DNA from 2 places in the Nonomuraea sp. KM90 genome. Region 1 is predicted to be linked to the other one. Evidence: riboswitches for the same ligand, from Rfam matches in the RefSeq annotation. Region 1 holds a riboswitch; the other holds the start of a gene.
The links. Region 1 has a riboswitch for cobalamin ahead of cobN (cobaltochelatase subunit CobN). Riboswitches for the same ligand answer to the same signal wherever they lie in the genome.
Positions count from the first base shown of each region.

Region 2: linked by a shared signal. The riboswitch ahead of ACTWPW_RS42930 (ribonucleoside-diphosphate reductase subunit alpha) and the one ahead of cobN (cobaltochelatase subunit CobN) in region 1 are both predicted to bind cobalamin.

Region 1 is NZ_JBQQCB010000100.1:2,967-13,664, reverse strand. It holds gene cobJ (precorrin-3B C(17)-methyltransferase) at 1-1,119, opposite strand, end outside; gene ACTWPW_RS48690 (precorrin-8X methylmutase) at 1,125-1,745, opposite strand; gene cobG (precorrin-3B synthase) at 1,742-2,992, opposite strand; cobalamin riboswitch at 3,069-3,271, shown strand; gene cobN (cobaltochelatase subunit CobN) at 3,303-6,983, shown strand; gene ACTWPW_RS48675 (cobyrinate a,c-diamide synthase) at 6,938-8,251, opposite strand; gene cobO (cob(I)yrinic acid a,c-diamide adenosyltransferase) at 8,260-8,862, opposite strand; gene ACTWPW_RS48665 (VWA domain-containing protein) at 8,866-10,698, opposite strand, start outside.
Region 2 is NZ_JBQQCB010000074.1:36,642-47,339, forward strand. It holds gene ACTWPW_RS42890 (alpha/beta fold hydrolase) at 1-698, opposite strand, end outside; partial or broken gene ACTWPW_RS42895 (cupin domain-containing protein) at 825-1,337, opposite strand; gene ACTWPW_RS42900 (hypothetical protein) at 1,903-2,193, shown strand; gene ACTWPW_RS42905 (alpha/beta fold hydrolase) at 2,084-2,452, shown strand; tRNA gene ACTWPW_RS42910 (tRNA-Leu) at 2,607-2,680, opposite strand; tRNA gene ACTWPW_RS42915 (tRNA-Pro) at 2,796-2,871, opposite strand; gene ACTWPW_RS42920 (mechanosensitive ion channel family protein) at 3,103-4,176, opposite strand; gene ACTWPW_RS42925 (ribonucleotide-diphosphate reductase subunit beta) at 4,196-5,191, opposite strand; gene ACTWPW_RS42930 (ribonucleoside-diphosphate reductase subunit alpha) at 5,204-7,375, opposite strand; cobalamin riboswitch at 7,495-7,691, opposite strand; gene ACTWPW_RS42935 (tripartite tricarboxylate transporter substrate-binding protein) at 7,696-8,661, opposite strand; gene ACTWPW_RS42940 (SAM-dependent methyltransferase) at 8,759-9,520, opposite strand; gene glmS (glutamine--fructose-6-phosphate transaminase (isomerizing)) at 9,581-10,698, opposite strand, start outside.

The DNA of each region.
Region 1 (10,698 bases):
CGGCGCGCCCACCCGGCTCGCCACCGCCTGCGCTGCCGTCAGCCCGGGCACGACCCGGACCGGCACCTCGGGGAAACCGCCGGCCGCCTCCAGCACGGCGCTGGCCATGGCGAACACGCCCGGGTCGCCCGACGACACGACCGCCACGCGGGCGCCGTCGCGGGCCAGCTCCAGGGCATGCCGGGCGCGCTCGGCCTCGACCCGGTTGTCGGTGCGGTGCCGGCGCTGGCGCGGGTTCGGTGGCACGCGGTCCACGTACGGGCCGTAGCCGACGATGTCCGTGGCCGCCGCCAGAGCCTCCTGAGCCTCCGGCGTGAGCCACGGCCGCCCCGCCGGGCCCAGGCCGACCACGGCCACCTCGCCCGGCCCCGCTGCCGACGGCGGCTCGGGGACGAAGGTCCGCTCGGCCGGGCTGGCGAGCAGGGCCAGCGAGAAGTACGGGACCCCGTCCGGGTCGACGTCCTTGAGCGGCGCCACCCGCTCGGCGCCCATCGTGGCGCGCTCCACGTACCAGGCGTCGTCGAGCCGCCCGGCCTCGGCCAGCGCGTCGCGGACCTTCTCGAACGTCCGGCCCAGCTTGAGCACGGCGGCGGAGTCGGTGCCGCGCAGCCGCTCGGCCAGCACGTCGGCGGGCAGTGTGCCGGGCAGCACGGTGAGCACCTCGTCCCGCTCCACCAGCGGCCGCCCGAGCACGGCGGACGCGGCGCTGACCGAGGTGACGCCGGGCACCACCTCGGTCGGGTAACGGTGGGCGAGCCGCTTGTGCATGTGCATGTAGGAGCCGTAGAACAGCGGATCCCCTTCGGCCAGCACGACCACCGTCCGGCCCGCGTCCAGGTGGGCGGCCAGCCGCTCGGCGCAGTCGGCGTAGAAGTCGTCGAGCGCGCCCTGGTAGCCGCCCGGGTGGTCGGTGGTCTCCGTGGTCAGCGGGTACAGCAGGAGCTCCTCGACCTGCCCCTCCCGCATGTACGGCAGCGCGATCGAGCGGGCGATGCTGCGGCCGTGCCGGGCGGCGTGGTACGCGATCACGTCGGCCTCGCCGATGAGCCGGGCCGTCCTGACCGTGACCAGTTCGGGGTCACCGGGCCCGAGGCCGACTCCGTACAGGCGTCCCGTCATCACATTCACTCCGTCTCGCCGGCGATGGCGTTGACCGCCGCCGCAGTCATCGCACTGCCGCCGCGACGGCCGTGCACCACCAGGTACTCCAGGTCGCTGTCCGCCAGCGCGCGCTTGGACTCGGCCGCGCCGATGAAGCCGACGGGGATGCCGAGCACCGCCGCCGGTCGGCCCGCGCCCTCGGCGACCAGCTCCAGCAGCCGGAACAGGGCGGTCGGCGCGTTGCCGATCGCCACCACCGCGCCGTCCAGCCGGTCGCGCCACAACTCCAGGGCGGCGGCGCTGCGGGTGGTGCCCAGCCTTCCGGCCAGCTCCGGGACCCGGGGATCGCCCAGCGTGCACACCACCTCGTTGGCGGCGGGCAGCCTGCTGATGGTCACCCCGGAGGCCACCATCCGCGCGTCGCACAACACCGGGGCGCCCCCGCGCAGGGCTCGCCGCGCCCGCGTCACCACCTCGCTCGACCAGTCCAGGTCCGCCACCAGGTCGGTCATGCCGCAGGCGTGGATCATCCGCACCGCCACCTGCGCCACCTCGGGCGGCAGGCCGGTGAGATCGGTCTCGGCGCGGATGGTCGCGAACGAGCGCCGGTAGATCTCGGCGCCGTCGCGGATGTAGTCGGTCACTGGCGGTGTTCCTCGTATCCGTCGGTGGTGGCGATCAGCTGGACGACCCGGCCGCGCGGCAGGCCGCAGCGCCGCTCACATCCGGCCCAGTGCACGGGTGTCTCGGGCGCCTCGTCCAGGCCGGCCACCCAGCGGCGGGCGTCGGCCTGGACGTCCGCCCGGGACTTCGCGCAGCCGGGGCGGCCGGTGCAGGCGGTGACGCCGGCCCAGGGGGAGCCGGGGTCGGTGGCGAGGCCGGCGGTGTCGAGCGCGTCCGTGATGCGGTCGGCCTCGGCGGGGGAGAGGTCCAGCAGCACGGCGGTCCGCCAGGGGGTCAGGCGGATGACGCCGCCGCCGGCCAGCGCCCGCGCCTGCCCGGGCGACAACCGGCCCAGCGGTACGACCACCTCGACCGCCACCCGCCCGTCCCGCTGCGCCACCCGCCCGGCCCGCGCCCGGCCCGGCCCGTCCCGCTCCCCGCCCGCGCCGCCTCTTGCGCTTGCTGGTGCCGCGTCGATGGCGGCCGGGTTGCTGGTGGCCGGGTTGATGGTGGCTGGGTCGCCTGTCGCGGGGCCGGTCAAGCGGGCGGTGATCCGGGCGGGGCCGTCCGGGAGCTCGTGGAGGCGCCACGCTCCGGCGCCGTCCTCGCGGGACCGCTCGTCGAGGAACGCCTCGGCGGCGGCGATCATGAGCGGGACGGCGGAGTCCGGGCCGGTGGTCAGCCCGGTGTCCGAGCCCGCCAGCAGCAGCCGCCCGTTCCGAGGGGCCATCGGCGGTGGCTCGTCCCGAGGGGCAGTCGGCGCCCGTGGCCCCGTGCCGGGACTCGCCGCGCCCTCGCCGGGAAGGGGTGCGAAGGTGACGTCCGCGCCGAGACCGGTCACGTCGCCCGTGCCGTCGTCCAGGGCGAACAGGAAGCGCCCGGGCAGTTCCGCCAGGCGCGGGTGCGCGCACAGGGCCTCGTCCAGTGCCCGTACCAGCGGCTGCGGGTCCAGGTGGCCCCCGGGGCCCCGCCCGCCGAGCGGGGAGGCGACGATGTTGCGGACCCGCTCGTGGGCCGGGGACGGCAGCAGGCCCGCCGCCGCGATCCGGGAGGCGAAGGCGGTGGGCGAGCGCAGGCCGCGGACCTGCACGTTCGCTCTCGACGTCAGCTCGATCACGCCCGAGCCGAGGTCGGCCGCGCAGGACGCCAGCTCGCGCAGCTGCGCGGGCGACACCGCGCCGCCGGGGAGGCGGACGCGGGCCAGCGGGCCGTCGGCGGCCTCGTGCACCTGTAGCGCTCCCGGACAGGCGTCAGGGCGGACACGTCCGGAAAAGTCAGCTATGGACACGATCAGGATGGTAACGCCACTTATGGGGCGGGTCGGTTCTGCCGTAGGCTCCTGCGTAGGCGATGGCATGGGAGGAAGCCGGTGCGAAACCGGCGCGGTCCCGCCACTGTGACCGGGGAGCGAACCCCACGACAGGCCACTGCCCGGCGACGGGTGGGAAGGCCGGGGTGAGCGCTGATCCGGGAGCCAGGAGACTCCAGCCGTCGCGACACCCGCTACCGGGGCGAGGACCCCGAGGGAGGATCGTGCCGTGCCCGGCGACAGCCGTACCGTCCTGCTGCTCTCCACCTCCGACACCGACCTGCTGAGCGCCCGGGCCAGCGGAGCGGCCTACCGGTCAGGCAATCCCGCCCGCCTGACGGCCGACGACCTGCCCGCCCTGCTGGAGGGCGCCGACCTGGTCGTGGTACGCCTGCTCGGTGGCCGCCGCGCCTGGGCGGAGGGCCTCGACGCGCTGCTGGCCGGGCCGCGCCCGGTGGTGGTGCTCGGCGGGGAGCAGGCGCCGGACGCCGAGCTGATGGAGCTGTCCGCCAAATACGGTGGGGTCAGCGGCGGCGTCTGCGCCGAGGCGCACGCCTACCTGGCGCACGGCGGGCCGGCCAACCTGGCGGAGCTGCACACGTTCCTGTCCGACACCGTCCTGCTGACCGGCCACGGCTTCGCCCCGCCCGCGCCCGCCCCCGCCTGGGGCCGGCTGGAGCGTGCCGCGCGCCGCCAGGACGGGCCCGTGATCGGCGTGCTCTACTACCGGGCGCACCACATGGCGGGCAACACGGCGTTCGTCGAGACGTTGTGCCGGGCCGTCGAGGACGCGGGCGGGCAGGCGCTGCCCGTCTACTGCTCGTCGCTGCGTACGGCCGAGCCCGAGCTGCTCGACACCCTGCGCGCGGCCGACGCGCTGGTGGTGACGGTGCTGGCGGCGGGCGGCTCGCGACCGGCGACCGCGAGCGCGGGCGGTGACGACGAGGCGTGGGACGTCGGCGCGCTGGCGGCCCTGGACGTGCCGATCCTGCAGGGCCTCTGCCTGACCACCTCGCGGCGGGCATGGGAGGAGAACGACGACGGGCTCTCGCCGCTGGACGCGGCCTCGCAGGTGGCGATCCCGGAGTTCGACGGGCGGATCATCACGGTGCCGTTCTCGTTCAAGGAGATCGACGAGGACGGGCTGACCGTCTACGTGGCCGACCCCGAGCGGGCCGCCCGGGTGGCGGGCATCGCCGTACGGCACGGGCTGCTGCGGCACACGCCCCCCGACCGGCGCCGGCTGGTGGTGATGTTGTCGGCGTACCCGACCAAGCACTCCCGCGTCGGCAACGCCGTCGGGCTGGACACGCCCGCCAGCACCGTCCGGTTGCTGGCCCGGCTCGCCGAGGCCGGCTACGACCTGGGCGGCGGCTTCCCCGGCGTGGCCGAGCAGGACGGCGACGCGCTCATCCACGCCCTGATCGCCGCCGGGGGACAGGACCAGGACTGGCTGACCGAGGAGCACCTGGCCGGCAACCCGGTACGCATCTCCGCCGCCTCGTACGAGCGCTGGTACCGCACGCTCCCCGCCGACCTGCGCGCCGGGATCGAGCGGCACTGGGGCCCGCCGCCGGGGGAGCTGTTCGTGCACGAGGGCGACAGCGGGACCGACATCGTCCTGGCCGCGCTGCGGGCCGGGAACCTGGTGGTCATGGTGCAGCCGCCACGCGGCTTCGGCGAGAACCCGATCGCCATCTACCACGACCCCGACCTGCCGCCCAGCCACCACTACCTGGCCGCGTACCGGTGGTTGTCGGACGAGTTCGGCGCGCACGCGATGGTGCACGTCGGCAAGCACGGCAACCTGGAGTGGCTGCCCGGCAAGTCGGCCGGGATGTCCGCCGCGTGCGGCACCGACGCGGCCATCGGCGACCTGCCGCTGATCTACCCCTTTCTCGTCAACGACCCGGGGGAGGGGACGCAGGCCAAGCGGCGCGCGCACGCCGTGCTGGTGGACCACCTGGTGCCGCCGATGGCCCGCGCCGACACCTACGGGGACATCGCCCGGCTGGAGCAGCTCCTCGACGAGCACGCCACGATCGCCGCCATGGACCCGGCCAAGCTGCCCGCGATCAGGGCGCAGATCTGGACGCTGATCCAGGCCGCCCGGCTCGACCACGACCTGGGGCTGGCGGACCGGCCGCACGACAGCGAGTTCGACGACTTCATCCTGCACGTGGACGGCTGGCTGTGCGAGGTGAAGGACGCGCAGATCCGCGACGGCCTGCACGTGCTCGGCCAGGCGCCGGAAGGGCAGCCGCGGGTGGACCTGGTGCTGGCGATGTTGCGGGCCCGGCAGATGTGGTCCGGCCGGGAGACGCTGCCGGGCCTGCGCGAGGCGCTCGGCCTGGCCGAGGACGGCACGGCCGGGCTGGGAGCCGTGGACCGGGCGGAGGCCACGGCCCGCGCCCTGGTGGAGGGGATGGAGCGGCGCGGCTGGGCACCGGAGGCGGCCGGTGAGGTCGCCCGCGCCGTCATCGCGGCCGGCGAGGCAGCCCGGGGAGTCCTCGCGGCCGATGGGGTCGCCGACGGCCCCCTTCCGGCCGACGAGGAGCGGGTGGAGCTGGTCGCGCGCGTGCTGACCTTCGCCGCCACCGAGATGGTGCCGCGCCTGGCCCGCACCACCGACGAGCTGGACCACGTCCTGCACGCCCTCGACGGCGGCTACGTCCCGGCCGGGCCCAGCGGCTCGCCCCTGCGCGGCCTGGTGAACGTGCTGCCGACCGGCCGCAACTTCTACTCGGTCGATCCGCGGGCGGTGCCCAGCCGGCTGGCCTGGGAGACCGGTCAGGCGATGGCCGACTCCCTGCTGGAGCGCTACCGGGCCGACACCGGCGAGTGGCCGCGCTCGGTGGGACTGTCCGTCTGGGGCACCAGCGCCATGCGTACGGCAGGCGACGACGTGGCCGAGGTGCTGGCCCTGCTCGGCATCCGCCCCGAGTGGGACGAGGCGTCGCGCCGGGTCACCGGCCTGGAGCCGATCCCCCTCGCCGAGCTCGGCCGGCCCCGGATCGACGTGACGGTACGCATCAGCGGCTTCTTCCGCGACGCCTTCCCCCACGTGGTGAGCATGCTCGACGACGCCGTACGGCTGGCCGCGGGCCTGGACGAGCCGGACGAGGACAACTACGTGCGTGCCCACGTCACCCGGACCGGCGGCGACGAGCGCCGGGCGACGATGCGGATCTTCGGCTCGGCCCCCGGCGCGTACGGTGCCGGGCTGCTGCCGCTCATCGACAGCCGCAACTGGCGCGACGACGCCGACCTGGCCGAGGTGTATGCGGTGTGGGGCGGCTTCGCCTACGGCCGCGACCTCGACGGCGTCGCCGCCCGCCCGCAGATGGAGGACGCCTACCGCCGGATCGCCGTGGCCGCCAAGAACGTCGACACCCGCGAGCACGACATCGCCGACTCCGACGACTACTTCCAGTACCACGGCGGCATGGTCGCCACCGTCCGCGCGCTCACGGGGAAGGCGCCGGCCGCGTACGTGGGCGACAGCACCCGGCCCGACGCCGTACGCACCCGCACGCTCTCGGAGGAGACCGCCCGGATCTTCCGCGCCAGGGTCGTCAACCCGCGCTGGCTGGCCGCCATGCGCCGGCACGGCTACAAGGGCGCGTTCGAGCTGGCCGCGACCGTCGACTACCTGTTCGGCTACGACGCCACCACCGGCGTGATGGCGGACTGGATGTACGACAGGCTCACCGAGGCGTACGTGCTCGACCCCGAGAACCAGGAGTTCATGGCCCGCTCGAACCCGTGGGCGCTGCACGGCATCGCCGAACGCCTCCTCGAGGCCGCCGAGCGCGGCATGTGGCAGCACCCGGACCCGGAGATCCTGCGCGGCCTGCAGGAGGTCTACCTCAAGACCGAAGGCGACCTGGAGGACGACACCAGCCGCTGAGCCAGGCCGGGCGCCCCGGCCCAGTGCAGGTGCAGGTAGGACGCGGTCACGCGGGCGTCGCCGTACCCGTCGGCGCCGCCGTCCCAGCGGAACAGCGGCTCGCCCGCGTACTCGACAGACGTGCGGTGGAACTCGTGCCCCCGCAGGCGCTCGCCCGCCCTCGTGAGCGGCGAGCGCCTCAGCGCGACGGCGTCCCGGTAGCCGAGCGTCAGCCGGGACGTCATCCGCGCCCGCCCGGGAACCCGTCCGCACATGCGCTGCCCGTCCAGCTCGTCGCACAGGTACAGCAGCCCCGCGCACTCGGCGGCGATCGGGCCGGGGAAGGCCGCCACCTGCTCGCGCAGCGGGGCGTTGGCGGCCAGTTCGGCGGCGTACACCTCGGGGAACCCGCCGCCGATCACGAGCGCGGCGGCGCCGTCCGGCAGCCTCTCGTCACGCAACGGGTCGAACACCGCCACCTCCGCTCCCGCGGCCCGCAGCAGCTCGACGTGCTCGGCGTACCCGAACGTGAACGCCGCCCCGCTCGCCACCGCCACCACCGGCCGCTCGCGGACGGCCGCGTACGGAGGCGTCCATGGGGCGGCGTCCAGCGGGGGAGCCGACCTCGCCAGCCGCAACAGCGCGTCGAGGTCGCACGACCGGGCCACCAGCGCGGCCAGCCGCTCCACCGAGGCCACCGCCTCGCTCACCCGCTCGGCCGCCGGGACGAGCCCCAGATGCCGCGACGGCGTCGCCACGCCGTCGTCGCGCCGGATCGCCCCCAGCACCGGCACGCCCGCCGCCTCCAGCGCGGCCCGGCACAGCTCCTCGTGCCGGTCCGAGCCCACCCGGTTGAGCACCACCCCGCCCACCCGCACCCGGGGGTCGAACGTGGCGAACCCGTGCACCACGGCCGCCACCGACCTGCTCTGCCGCGCCGCGTCCACGACCAGCACCACGGGCGCCGCCAGCAGCCGCGCGACGTGCGCGGTCGAGGCGAAGTCCGTGGCCCCCCTGCCGTCGAACAGGCCCATCACGCCCTCGACCACCGCCACGTCGCACCCCGCCGCGCCGTGCCGGAACAGCGGGCCCACCCGCTCCTCACCGACCAGCCACGGATCCAGGTTCCGTCCCGGACGGCCGGTGGCCAGCGCGTGGTATCCGGGGTCGATGTAGTCGGGCCCCACCTTGTGCGGCGAGACCTTCAGCCCCCGCCCCCGCAGCGCCGCCATCAGGCCCGTGGCCACCGTCGTCTTCCCGCTCCCCGACGACGGCGCCGCGATCACCAGTCGCGGAACTACCACTCGATACCCTTCTGCCCTTTCTGCCCGGCGTCCATGGGATGGCGTACCTTGCCCATCTCCGTCACCAGGTCGGCCACCTCGATCAGCCGCTCCGGCGCGTCCCTGCCGGTGATCACCACGTGCTGGTTGCCCGGCCGCCCGGTGAGCGCCGCCAGCACGTCGTCGAGCTCCAGCCAGCCCCACTTCAGCGGGTACGTGAACTCGTCCAGCACGTAGAACCGGTACGTCTGGGCCGCCAGGTCGCGCTTGATCTGCTCCCAGCCCTCCCGGGCGTCGGCCGCGTGGTCCTCCTCGGTGCCGGGCCGCTGGATCCAGGACCAGCCCTCGCCCATCTTGTGCCAGGTCACCGTGCCGCCCTCGCCCGTGTCGCCGAGCACCTTGAGCGCCCGCTCCTCGCCGATGCGCCACTTGGCCGACTTCACGAACTGGAACACCCCGACGGGCCACCCCTGGTTCCAGGCCCGCAACGCCATCCCGAAGGCGGCCGTCGACTTGCCCTTGCCCGGGCCGGTGTGGACGATCAGCAGCGGCCTGGTACGGCGCTGCCGGGTGGTGAGGCCGTCGTCCGGCACGACGGCCGGCTTCCCCTGCGGCATGACTCAGACCACCTTCCGGTAACCACGATCGCCCCCATGGTCAGCTGCCGCCCGCCTGTGATCGCGGACGACCGACCCGAGATCGGCGAGGTCATCGAGCGGAACGAGCCGGGCCCGCAGCCGGGACGCCAGCCGCCCGGCCAGGCCGAGCCGTACCGGCCCGCTCTCGCAGTCGACGACCACCGACGCCGTGCCCGCCAGCAGCCCGGCCGCCCGGTCCACGTCCCCGCCCGCCGTGACGCGCCCATCGGTCACCACCACCAGCAGCGGCCGCCTGGCCGGATCCCGCAGCCGCTCCACCCGCAGCACCTCCGCCGCCCGCACCAGCCCGGCCGCCAGCGGAGTACGCCCGCCGGTGGGCAGCGAACGCAACCGCGCCGCACCCGCCTCCACCGACGACGTGGGCGGCAGCGCCACCTCGGCACCCGCGCCCCGGAACGTCACCAGCCCCACCTTGTCGCGCCGCTGGTAGGCGTCGAGCAGCAGGCTGAGCACGGCCGTCTTGACCACCGCCATCCGCCTGCGCGCCGCCATCGAGCCGCTCGCGTCCACCACGAACAGCACGAGGTTGCCCTCCCTGCCCTCACGCATCACCTCACGCAGGTCGTCGCCGCGCAGCACCAGCCCCGGCCCGCCGCGCCCGCGTTCCCTCTGGTGCGGGGCGGCCGCCAGCAGCGTCGCGGTCACGTGCAGATCGCGCACCGGCCCGGAGGGGCGGCGCGACCCGGTGGCCCGGCCGCGCGGGGTCCGCGAGCGCGACCGCCGCCCGGACGCCCCCTCCCCGAGCCCCGGCACCTCCAGCAACGGCACCCGGTACGGCGCCATCACCCCATCCACCCGCCCGGCCGCCCGATCGGCGCCCCCACCGTCCTGGCCCTCACCCGGAGACCCGTCGTCCCCACCCGCATCCGCCCCCTCGCCAGAAGGACCACCGCCCGCCCCACCACGATCGTCCGCTTTGTCACGATCGTCCGTCCGGCCACGATCGTCGGCACCGCCACGATCGTCCGAGCCGCCACGATCATCTGGGCCGCCACGATCATCTGGGCCACCACGATCATCTGGGCCACCACGATCGTCCGGGCCACCACGACCATCTGGGCCGTCCGGACTGTCGCTCCCGTCCGGATCGTCATCCTCCGAGGTGCGCTCCAGCAGCTCATCGAGCAGCGCCTCATCCAGCCCCGGCGCGTCGAACGGATCCCGCCGTCTCCGGTGCGGCAACGACAGCCGGGCCGCCGCGCGTACGTCTGCCACGCTCACCACCGCCAGCCCCTGCCAGGCCGCGTGGGCGATCGCCGCGCTCGCCGTGACCAGGTCGGCTCGCAGACCGTCCACCTCGAAGGCCGCGCAAACCGTGGCGATCTGCCGCAGCCGCGCGTCGGGGAGCCGTACGCCCGCCACCCGCTCCCGGGCCGTGACGATCCGCCCCGCCAGCTCCGACTCCTCCCGCGCCCACCGCGCCGCGAACGCCGCCGGGTCCGCGTCGAAGGCCAGCCGCCTCCGCACCACCTCGGCCCGCTCCCCGGGATCGCGCGACGCCCTGACCTCGACCGTCAGCCCGAACCTGTCGAGGAGCTGCGGCCGCAGCTCTCCCTCCTCCGGGTTCATGGTGCCCACCAGCAGGAACCGGGCGGCGTGCCGGACCGAGACGGACTCGCGCTCGACGTAGCAGGTCCCGAGGGCGGCCGCGTCGAGCAGCAGGTCCACGAGGTGGTCGTGCAGCAGGTTCACCTCGTCGACGTACAGGACGCCGCGGTGCGCGGCGGCCAGCAACCCCGGCTCGAACGCCTTCACACCCTCCGTCAGCGCCCGCTCCACGTCGAGCGATCCCGC
Region 2 (10,698 bases), on a different contig from region 1:
ACGTCTGTCACCTCGTCGATGAGGCCGGCCAGCTCGCCCGGCCGCGACAGGAACGGAGAATGGCTCCCCGGCAGGTGCCTGACCACCCCGGCCATCGTGAGCTGCCGCTTGATGAACAGGTCGGGCATGCTCCGGTCATCGTCGCAGACGATGAGCGCGGAAGGCACCGCTCGCCACGAGGCCCGCGTCTGCCGCTCGGTGAAGGCACGCGCGCTCTGTGGCCTGAGCCGGGCGACGGCCGCCTCCGCCCACTGCGCGGGTACGTCGTGGTAGAGCGCCTCGACCGGCGGCTCAGGAGCCGGCAGCAGCTCGGCGTCCTGGGGGAACCACGGCCCGCCGAGCGGCGTGACCACGGCCTCCCCCGCCTCCAGCATGTGGGCCGCGAGGTAGACGAGCCGCCGCACGTTCGGCACGGTCTCGGCCACCTCGGTGACGGGGACGCCACCGTAGGAGTGCGCGAGCACGGTGACCGGTCCCTCGATGGCGCGCAGATGTTCCCGTACGGCCCGCGCGTCGTCGTACATCCCCGCGTGTGGATCCCCCGACGTGCTCGGCAGGTCCACCGTGGACGTGCGCCAGCCGCGTTCTTCCAGCTCGGGTACGAGCCGATCCCAGCACGACGGTCCGTGCCAGGCGCCGTGCACGAGCACCAGCGTCTCCTTGTTCACCACGTTCTCACCCCCGTTTTCGCATGACACCCGGCCAGGATGGCAGGGCCGCGTGTACGCGCCGCCTATACGGCATTGACGCGATGTCAGCGCGATGACGCACCGGCCCCCGGCCGCTGATGAGTTCGGCGGGGTGCAGTCCTCAATGATGCGGCCTCATCCAGGACCAGAGGTGGCCTCGTCCGGCACGATGACGGGCGGGTTCACGAGAAGCACGCGACCGGGCGGTCGTCGCCACCGTGTCGCCACCGTGTCGCCACCGTGTCGCCGCCGCGCGCGCAGGCGGTCGGTGGCCGGTTCGATTCGCCAGCCGGTCAGGTGGTCCAGCGGGCTCTGCCCGACGGTCCGCCTGAAGCGGGCGGCGCGTGTCGAACGGGACACTGCCGCGGTCTCGGCCAGGTGCACGCGCAGCGGGTGAAGCAGCATGACCAGGGCGAGATGCTCGGTGACCGGTGTCGAGGCGAGCTTCTGGTCGCGCAGCTCTGCGTCGAGCTGCTCAAACGCCCAATGTACGGTCGCGGCCTCGGTGGTGCGGCAGGGCACATGGATCACTGGCGGCAGCACGTCGAGCAGCAGTTCGCGCGCCCGCTGACCGCCGGCAACCATCCTGACGGACAGGCGGCTGGTCGTGCCGGATCGGCTTGCACCACCGCCCACGAGATCCTCACCGGGCGGCGCATCATCGACACCGGCGGTGCCTCCGGGATCGGCTGGAGACGGTAAGGGCGCCGCGGGGCGCGGGAGCCGAGATCACCGTCGCGGCCCGCAACCCCACCGGCGGCCGGCGAGCCCTCGACCTGAGCGATCTCGGCTCCGTGCGCGCGTTCGCGGACGATTGGAGCGGGCCGGTGCACGTGATCGTGGCGAACGCCGTGACCATGCCTCTGCCTGCCCGCCAGGTCGCCGCCAACGGCTGGGAGCTGCAGCTGCCGGCGAACTTCCTCGGGCACTTCGCACGATCGCCTCGGTGCTGCTCGCCGGTCCCCGCTTCTCTGGGCCTACGCGCTCACAGCGACAGCGGACCACTGAACCGAGGCGTCGTCACCGGCACGTCCCAGGCGCGCTCGCCGATCGCCTCCACCTCGGCACGCATCCGGCAAGGCGGCCGTCATCAGCGTGGCCGGGCCGCTGTCGAGAGAAACTCCGGAGGCCGAGTCCGCGCCGCACCGATCACGAGTTCGCCGACGGCCGTCGGGCGCCCCGGCGGCAGGTCGACAGGCACAGGAGCCCCACCATGTCCGATATTTCGTACAAGAAGCTTGGAGCACCATTCATGACTACTGTGATGCTTGTGCACGGCGCCTGGCACCAGCCGAGCAGCTGGGCCCGGCTTGAGGCCGAGTTGCACGCTCTCGGCTATGGCACGCGCACGCCGGGGCTCCCGAGCGCCGGCGAACATCCCACCGCAGGCATGCATGAGTCGATGTACGCCATCCACGGCCTCGCCGATCCCGAAGACACAAGCGGCCTGTTCCCGCTCAGCGACGAACCCGCGTGTCTCGCTCTACGGCGATCTGCCCGATGAAGAGGCCGAGCAGGCGGTGAGCAAGCTGGTCAACCAGACCATCCGATCGTTCGCGGAGAAGGTCGACGTAGCCGCCTGGCGGAGCATCCCGTCCACCTACATCATCACGGAGCAGGACCAGGCCGTCCCTCTCGCACTGCAGGAGCAGATGGCAGCCCAAGCGGCCGAGACCCGCCGGCTCCCTGGCGGGCATTCGCCGTTCCTGTCCCGGCCACGACGGCTGGCCACCCTCATCGACGAGATCGTACGGTCGGCCTGAACCCTTCGCTGTGCCAGTCCTTCATCTCCTGGTGCTTGGCCTTGGATACCACCGACATAGGAGATTTCTGGCCAGAAGCGATCTCGACGTGTCCCTTCTCGTCCGGGTCTCTCGCAGGAGGCATCCGCGAAAGTGCAGGGTTTGTCCAGTCATGTGCCGCTCCAGGGATTCGAACCCTGAACCTCCGCCTCCTGAAGACGGCGCCTCTGCCAGTTGGGCCAGAGCGGCTGGGCCCCGGGCTTGGCTGGCGTGGGCCGGCCCGGGGCGAGGGCCGGGTCCGGCCGGGGGGCGCCATTCCCGCCGGCCAGGCCGTGGCCCGCGGCCCTTTCCTTTCAGGGCCGTGTCCGAGTGGCAGGATTCGAACCTGCGGTGCTCCTGCTCCCAAGGCAGGCGGGCTGACCAAACTGCCCCACACTCGGTTTCCTCGAATGAAACAAGCCGCCTCGAATTTCTTCGAGACGGCTTTTCCGGTAATCCGCGATCGGATTATCCGGTAAGCCGTCGCCGCAGCTCGGGCAGGGCCGGGAGCGGCCGGGAGAGGCTCAGGTAGCGCACTTCGCCGCCCTTCCTGGACGTTGCTGAACGTTGCTGGACAATGTCCACGGTAAACCGATGATCGGGCGCGTGCCACATATTTAATTCCGGCCGGCTCAGCGGTCCTTGGTCCAGCTCACGCCCACCCGGGTCTCCGGGGTCTCGACGCGGAAGCGGGGCAGGGCGTCCGGGTAGTTGTCGCGGACGTAGTTGACCAGGAACTCGCGTACGTCGCACTTGAGGTCCCACGAGGACGGCGAGTCCGCGGCGCTCATCAGGCCCCGCAGCTCCACCAGGCCGTTCGGCAGCACGTCGGTGACCTGCAGCGTCCAGTCCTTCTGGTCCCACAGCGGGTTGCCCTGGAGGAACTCGTACAGGGCGTCGCGCAGTTTCGGGACCGGCACCGCCCAGTCCACCCGCAGGTACACGACGGCGAGCACGCGGCTGCCGTGGCGGGTCCAGTTCTCGAACGGGGTCTGGGTGAAGTACGACACCGGCAGCACGAGCCGGCGCTCGTCCCACAGCCGCACCACCACGTACGTGAGCGTCAGCTCCTCGATCCGCCCCCACTCCTCCTCGACCACGACCACGTCGTCCAGCCGCAGCGCGTCGCTGAAGGCGAGCTGCAGCCCGGCCAGCACGTTGCCGATGGTCGGCTGGGCGGCGATGCCGACGACCGCGCCCGCGATGCCGGCCGAGGCGAGCAGCCCGGCCCCGAGCGCCCGCACCTGCGGGAAGGAGAAGAGCATCGCGCCGACCGCGATGACGACGATGACCGCGGCGGCGATGCGGCGGACGAGCGCGATCTGCGTCATGATCCGCCGCGCCCGGCGGTTGCGCTCCCCCTCGACCAGCACCAGCCGGTCGAGGACGATGTCCGTGAACGCGTACGTGGCCTGCACGATCAGCCAGGTCACCGCGGCGATCGTGACGAGGCCGAGCACCCGCTCCACCGACCCCGCCACCGCCCGTTCGGACGGCGTGTCGCCGAACATCCCCGGCCCGAACACCACGTTGAACGCCACCACGGCGGCCACCGAGAACGCGGGCCACGTGCAGTGCTCCACCAGGTGCCGGGCGAGCGCGAATTTGCGCCCCATCCTGCTCAGCACCCGCCGGGCCACTTCCACCAGGAGGATCGAACCGACCACGGCGATTACGAGGATCGGCCAGTCCGCTGGAGACTGCACGCTCATGCCCCCTTATGTATTAGAACGTCTCGTCAAAGCTCACATTGCCCTCAACCGCCACTTGGTAAGCAGAAACCCGCCGTTCGAAGAAGTTGGCCAACTCCTGCACGTCCTGCAACTCCATGAACGCGAAGGGGTTCGCCGAGCCGTACCGGCTGGGCAGGCCGAGCCGGGCCAGCCGCTGGTCGGCGACGTACTCCAGGTACTGGCGCATCTGGTCCACCCCCATGCCGGGCATGCCCTCGCCGCACAGGTCCGCGGCGAAGGCCAGCTCCGCCGCGACGGCCTCCTCGATCATGAGGGTGACCTGCTTGCCCAGCTCGTCGTCGAACAGCGACGGCTCCTCGGCCCGCACCGTGTCCACCACGCTGAACGCGAACTCCATGTGCATGGACTCGTCGCGGAACACCCAGTTCGTCCCGGTGGCCAGGCCGCCGAGGAGACCGCGCGAGCGGAACCAGTAGACGTACGCGAACGCGCCGTAGAAGAACAGGCCCTCGATGCAGGCGGCGAAGCAGATGAGGTTCAGCAGGAACTGGCGCCGCTCCGCGGCCGTCTCCAGCCGCCGCAGCCCTTCGATCGAGTCGATCCACCTGAAGCAGAACTCCGCCTTGTCGCGGATCGACGGGATGTGCTCGATCGCGGCGAACGCCTTCACCCGCTCGTCCGGGTCGGGCAGGTAGGTGTCGAGGAGCGTCAGGTAGAACTGCACGTGCACGGCCTCCTCGAAGAGCTGCCTGCTCAGGTACAGGCGCGCCTCGGGGGCGTTGACGTGCTGGTAGAGGTTGAGCACGAGGTTGTTGGCCACGATCGAGTCGCCGGTGGCGAAGAAGGCGACCAGCCGGTTGATCAGGTGCCGCTCCTGCGGGGTCATCCTGGCCAGGTCGGCGAGGTCGTTGTGCAGGTCCACCTCCTCGACGGTCCACGTGTTGCGGATGGCCGCGCGGTAGCGCTCGTAGAAGTCGGGGTAGCGCATGGGCCGCAGGGTGAGGTCCATACCGGGGTCGAGCAGCACGAAAGGGTCTCCTTACTGGCAGGCTTCGCAGGTTTCGGGGTTCTCGAGGGAGCAGGCGATCGCCTCGGCGGAAGGGGCCGCGACCGTCGTCTGGGCGATCCGGGTGGCGGGGCGCGAGCGCAGGTAGTACGTCGTCTTGAGGCCCTGCTTCCAGGCGTAGGCGTACATCGACGAGAGCTTGCCGATGGTCGGGCTGGCCATGAAGAGGTTGAGCGACTGCGACTGGTCGATGTACGGCTGCCGCGCGGCGGCCAGGTCGATCAGCGCCTTCTGCGGCAGCTCCCACGCCGTGCGGTAGAGCACCTTGAGGTCGTCGGGCACGCCGGGCACGGTCTGCACCGAGCCGTCGGCGCGCTTGAGGTCGTCGCGCACCTGCTGGGTCCACAGCCCGCGCGCCTGCAGATCGGCCACCAGATACCGGTTGACCTGCAAGAACTCGCCCGACAGGGTCTCCCGCTTGAACACGTTGGACACCTGCGGCTCGATGCACTCGTAGCAGCCGGCGATGGAGGCGATCGTCGCGGTCGGGGCGATGGCGACCATGAGCGAGTTCCGCAGGCCGGTCTCCGCGATCTTCTCGCGGAGCGCGTCCCAGCGCGGCGAACCGGCCGCGCCGTAGTGGTCGGGGTGCAGCACTCCCCCGGCGGCCCGCGTGTCGGCGTACGACGGGTGCCTTCCGCGCTCGGCCGCCAGGTCGGCCGAGGTGTCGTACGCGGCCAGCGCGATCTCCTCGGCGATCCTGGTGGACAGCTCCAGCGCCCGCGGTGAGTCGAACGGTAGCCGCAGCGTGAAGAAGACGTCGGCCAGCCCCATCACGCCCAGCCCGATGGGCCGCCACCGCTTGTTGGCCGCCTCGGCCTCGGGCGTGGGGTAGAAGCCGAGGTCGATGGTGCGGTCGAGGAAGCGGACGGCGGTGCGCACGGTCCGGCGCAGCCGCTCCCAGTCCATGTCCTGCCCGGCGCCGTCCCCGGTCAGGTGGGCGGCCAGGTTGACCGAGCCGAGGTTGCAGACGGCCGTCTCGGCGTCGCTGGTGACCTCGAGGATCTCGGTGCAGAGGTTCGACAGGTGGATGACGTTCTCGGGGCGGGCGGTCTGGTTGGAGGTGCGGTTGGCGGCGTCCTTGAACGTCATCCAGCCGTTGCCGGTCTGGGCGAGGGTGCGCATCATCCGGCCGTACAGGGTCCTGGCGGGGATCTGCCGGACGTACCGCCCGGCCGCCTCGTACGCGCGGTACGCGGCCGTGAACTCCTCCCCGTACAGGTCCGTGAGGTCGGGCACCTCCTTCGGGTCGAACAGCGACCACGTCCCGTCCGCCTCGACCCGGCGCATGAACTCGTCGGGGACCCAGTTGGCCAGGTTCAGGTTGTGGGTGCGGCGGGCGTCCTCGCCGGTGTTGTCGCGCAGCTCCAGGAACTCCTCGATGTCGGCGTGCCAGGTCTCCAGGTAGACGCAGGCCGCCCCCTTGCGCCGGCCGCCCTGGTTGACCGCCGCCACCGAGGAGTCCAGCGTGCGCAGCCAGGGCACGATGCCGTTGGAGTGGCCGTTCGTGCCCCTGATCAGGGAGCCGCGCGAGCGCACCCGGGTCCAGGAGATGCCGATGCCCCCGGCGTACTTGGACAGCCGGGCCACCTGCCCGTACCTGTCGTAGATGCCCTCCAGCTCGTCGCGCGGCGAGTCGAGCAGGAAGCAGGACGACAGCTGCGGCCGGCGCGAGCCGGAGTTGAACAGGGTGGGCGAGCTGGGCAGGTACGACAGCGTGGACATGAGCGCGTACAGCTCCGCCGCCTCGGCCACCGACTCCGACAACCCGCAGGCCACGCGCAGGAAGAAGTGCTGCGGCCGCTCCAGCACCCCGCGCGTCTCGGGGTGGCGCAGCAGGTAGCGGTCGTACACCGTGCGCAGCCCGAAATACTCGAACCGGTCGTCCGCCTCGGCGGAGACCAGCGCGTCCAGCTCGGCGGCGTGCGCGGCGACGAACTCCGCCAGCCCGTCCTGCACGAGCCCGGCCGCGTGGGTGGCGGCGATGGACTCCGAGAACGTCCGCACGCCGTGCGCGGCCGCCTCGTCGGCGATCTCCTCGGCCAGCAGCCGGGCGGCGACCCGCGAGTTGGCCGGGTCGGTGATCACCCGGGCGGCGGCCTCCTCGATGGCCAGGCGGCGGTCAACCTCAACGATCTGAGTCACGTGCTCTCTCTCCTCGCGAGCTCATCCCCGTGAGGGCACGCGAGAGCACGGCGAACCGGATCACCGGCCGCGTCGCGCTCCGGCCCGCCCTCGAGGCCCTGAACACTTCGTGCCGGACACGGCCCGGCACGACGCTGGCAGGTCTTCGGGCTCGCGGGCGCGCTCCATGGCTCCTACTGGCCGTCGCTTCCCGGATCTCTCCAGTGCACAATGACGGCGGTCGTTCCCGCTCACCGCTGCGGGGCAGCCCCGGAATCTCACCGGGTTCCCTTTTGCTCCGCCTCCGGAGAGGCGAACCAGCGACGACCAGGATCCTACATCTAGTGGCCGTTCCCGCAACTACCCCAGCATGTTGTGGCTTTGGTGGTGTCGAGCAGTCCGAGGTCCCGCAGGACCGCGCGGGTGCGGGCGATCTCGGTGCCGACCCAGCGGGCGAAGTCGTCGCCGACGAGGGGGATCGACAACCAGCCGGCGGCCCGGCACGCCGCCTCCCAGCCGGTCGAGCCGATCACCACCTCGCACATGCGCAGGGCCGCCTCGCGGCTCTCGTCGGCCATGTCCTCGGGCCCGAAGGCGGCCACCCAGTCCGCGAAGTCCACCCGCACGCCGCACTCCAGCAGCGTCGGCACGTCGAGCTCGGGCACGCGGGTGGCCGAGGACACCGCCAGCGCCCTGACCCGGCCGCGGCCGATGCCGGCGCGCCAGCCGGTCAGCGGTCCCGCGGCGGCGGCTCCCTTACCGGCCAGCAGCGCGGTGGCCGCCTCGCCGCGGCTGGGGTAGCCGGTGTACTCGACCTGCCTGGTGTCCGCGCCGAGGGCCTTGGCGATCAGGCCGAACAGCAGGTGGTCGGGCTCGCCCTGCGGCCCGCCCACCAGCGGTGTCCGGCCGGGCGAGGCGACCAGCCGGGCGCCGAGGTCGTCGAAGTCCTTGACCGGCGAGGCGTCGGGCACGACCACGACCTCGACCTCGCCGCTGAGCCTGGCCAGCGGGGTGCCGGTGTCGAGCAGGCTCTGGCCGTTGTTCAGCTCGGCCGCGGCCAGCGCGGGCAGGCCGGTCACCGTGATGGGCGTGCCGGCGCCGGACTCGAACCCGGCGGTACGGGCCGCCCCGGCGAACGCCCGCCCCACGGGGACCCAGCGCGGCCCGCTCGGATTGATGGAGAATCCGGTACGCGGCATGCCCCCGCCGGTGCGCTCCGTACCGCAACCGGCGGCGCAGGCCGTGACTCCCAGCCCCCAGGCCAGGAACCGCCGCCGGCGCATCTGCTTCTCCCCCGAATCCCCCATTACCCTAGGTTAATAACCCATTACGCGCCGCTGCACACCCGGGTCGCGACAAACAACACAAATCGCTTTTCTTCGCGCTTTTTCGTGATTTTTAAACTTATTGGGTTTTCTTGCCGACCCCGGCCATGAGCGACGACGGCAACGACCAGTCGCCCACCAGCTTGGGCCGGTCCGGACGCCAGTCGGTGGCCTGCACGAGCCCCGGCGGCTCCAGCGGGAACCCGCCGAAGAACGCGCGGATCCGGGCCGGGGTCCGGTCGGTCCCGCCCCGGGCGGAGGAGCCGCCGCGCTCCTCGTCCTCCAGATGCGCCATGGTCGTGGCGTGCGAGATCACCAGATAGCCGCCCGGCGCCATCCGCTCGCGGAGCACGCCCACCGCCTGCTGGGGGTGCGCGGAGTCCGGCAGGAAGTGCAGGATCGACACCAGCAGCACGGCGATCGGCTGGTCGAGGTCCAGGAACTCACCGGCCCCGGCCAGCACTTCCGCCGGATCCAGCAGGTCGGCCTGGACGAAACGGGCCCTGCCCGGTGCGTGCCGGAGCAGGGCCGTGGCGTGGGCGGCGACGACGGGGTCGTGGTCGACGTAGACGACCCGGGCCTCCGGGGCCACCTCGTGCGCGCTGCCCTGGGTGGGCAGCCCGCTGCCGAGGTCGAGGAACTGGCGGATCCCGGCGCGCGCCACGTAGCGCACGGCGCGCTGGAGGAAGGCCCGGTTCGCGCGGGCCAGCGCGACCGCCTCCGGGATCAGCTCGGCGAGCTGGTCAAGGGCCAGACGGTCGACCGCGAAGTTGTCCTTCCCACCGAGCATGTAGTCGTACATGCGTGCGGGATTGGGCCTCTGTTGGTCGAACTTCCGCACAGTATCGAATTTATGTCGTCGCAAGCCAGATAACGATAGTTTGCGCTGAATTGGACTCAGTTACTCAACCGTTACGCTCTTGGCGAGGTTGCGCGGCTTGTCCACGTCGCGGCCCAGCGCGACCGCCGCGTAGTACGCCAGGAGCTGGAGGGGAATCGTGAGCAGGATGGGGTCGAGCTCGATCTCGTTCTTGGGGATCACGATCGCGTCGTCGGCCAGCTTGGCGTCCGGCTTCCGGTGGCCCACCATGAGCACCTGGCCGCCGCGGGCGCGGATCTCGCCCAGCGTGGTGAGGTTCTTGTCGAGCAGCTCGTCGTCGGGGACGATCGCGACCGTCGGCATGTCGGGGCCGATCAGCGCGAGCGGGCCGTGCTTGAGCTCGCTGGCCGGGTAGGCCTCGGCGTGGACGTACGAGATCTCCTTGAGCTTCTGCGCGCCCTCGCGGGCCACCGGGTAGCCGCGCACCCGGCCGACGAACATCATGCTCGCGTGCTTGGCGTACTTGTCGGCCAGCTCGGCGATCCTGTCGCCCTGCGCGAGGATCTGCTCGATCTGCCCGGGCAGCCGGCGCAGGCCCTCCACGATGCGCCGCCCGTCGGCCGGCGACAGGTCGCGCACCCGGCCCAGGTGCAGCGCCAGCAGCGCGAACGCCACCGAGGTGGAGGTGAACGCCTTGGTCGAGGCGACCGAGACCTCGGGGCCGGCGTGCAGGTAGATGCCGCCGTCGACCTCGCGGGCGATGGCGCTGCCCACGGCGTTGACGATGCCGATGACCCGGCCGCCCTTGCGCTTGAGCTCCTGCACGGCGGCGAGCGTGTCGTAGGTCTCCCCCGACTGGCTGATCGCGACGTAGAGCGTGTCGGGGTCGACGACCGGGTTGCGGTAGCGGAACTCGCTGGCCGGCTCGGCGTCGGACGGGATGCGCGCCAGCTCCTCGATGAGCTGCGCCCCGATCTGGCCCGAGTAGTACGCCGACCCGCAGCCGATGATCTTCACCCGCCGGAAGCCCCGCGTCTCTCGGGCGTCCATGTTGAGCCCCCCGAGGTGGGCCACGTGGAAGCGCTCGTCCAGGCGGCCGCTCATGGTGCGGGTCATCGTCTCGGGCTGCTCGGAGATCTCCTTGAGCAGGTAGTGCTCGTAGCCGCCGGTGTCGTAGTGGCCGGCGTCCCAGTCGACGG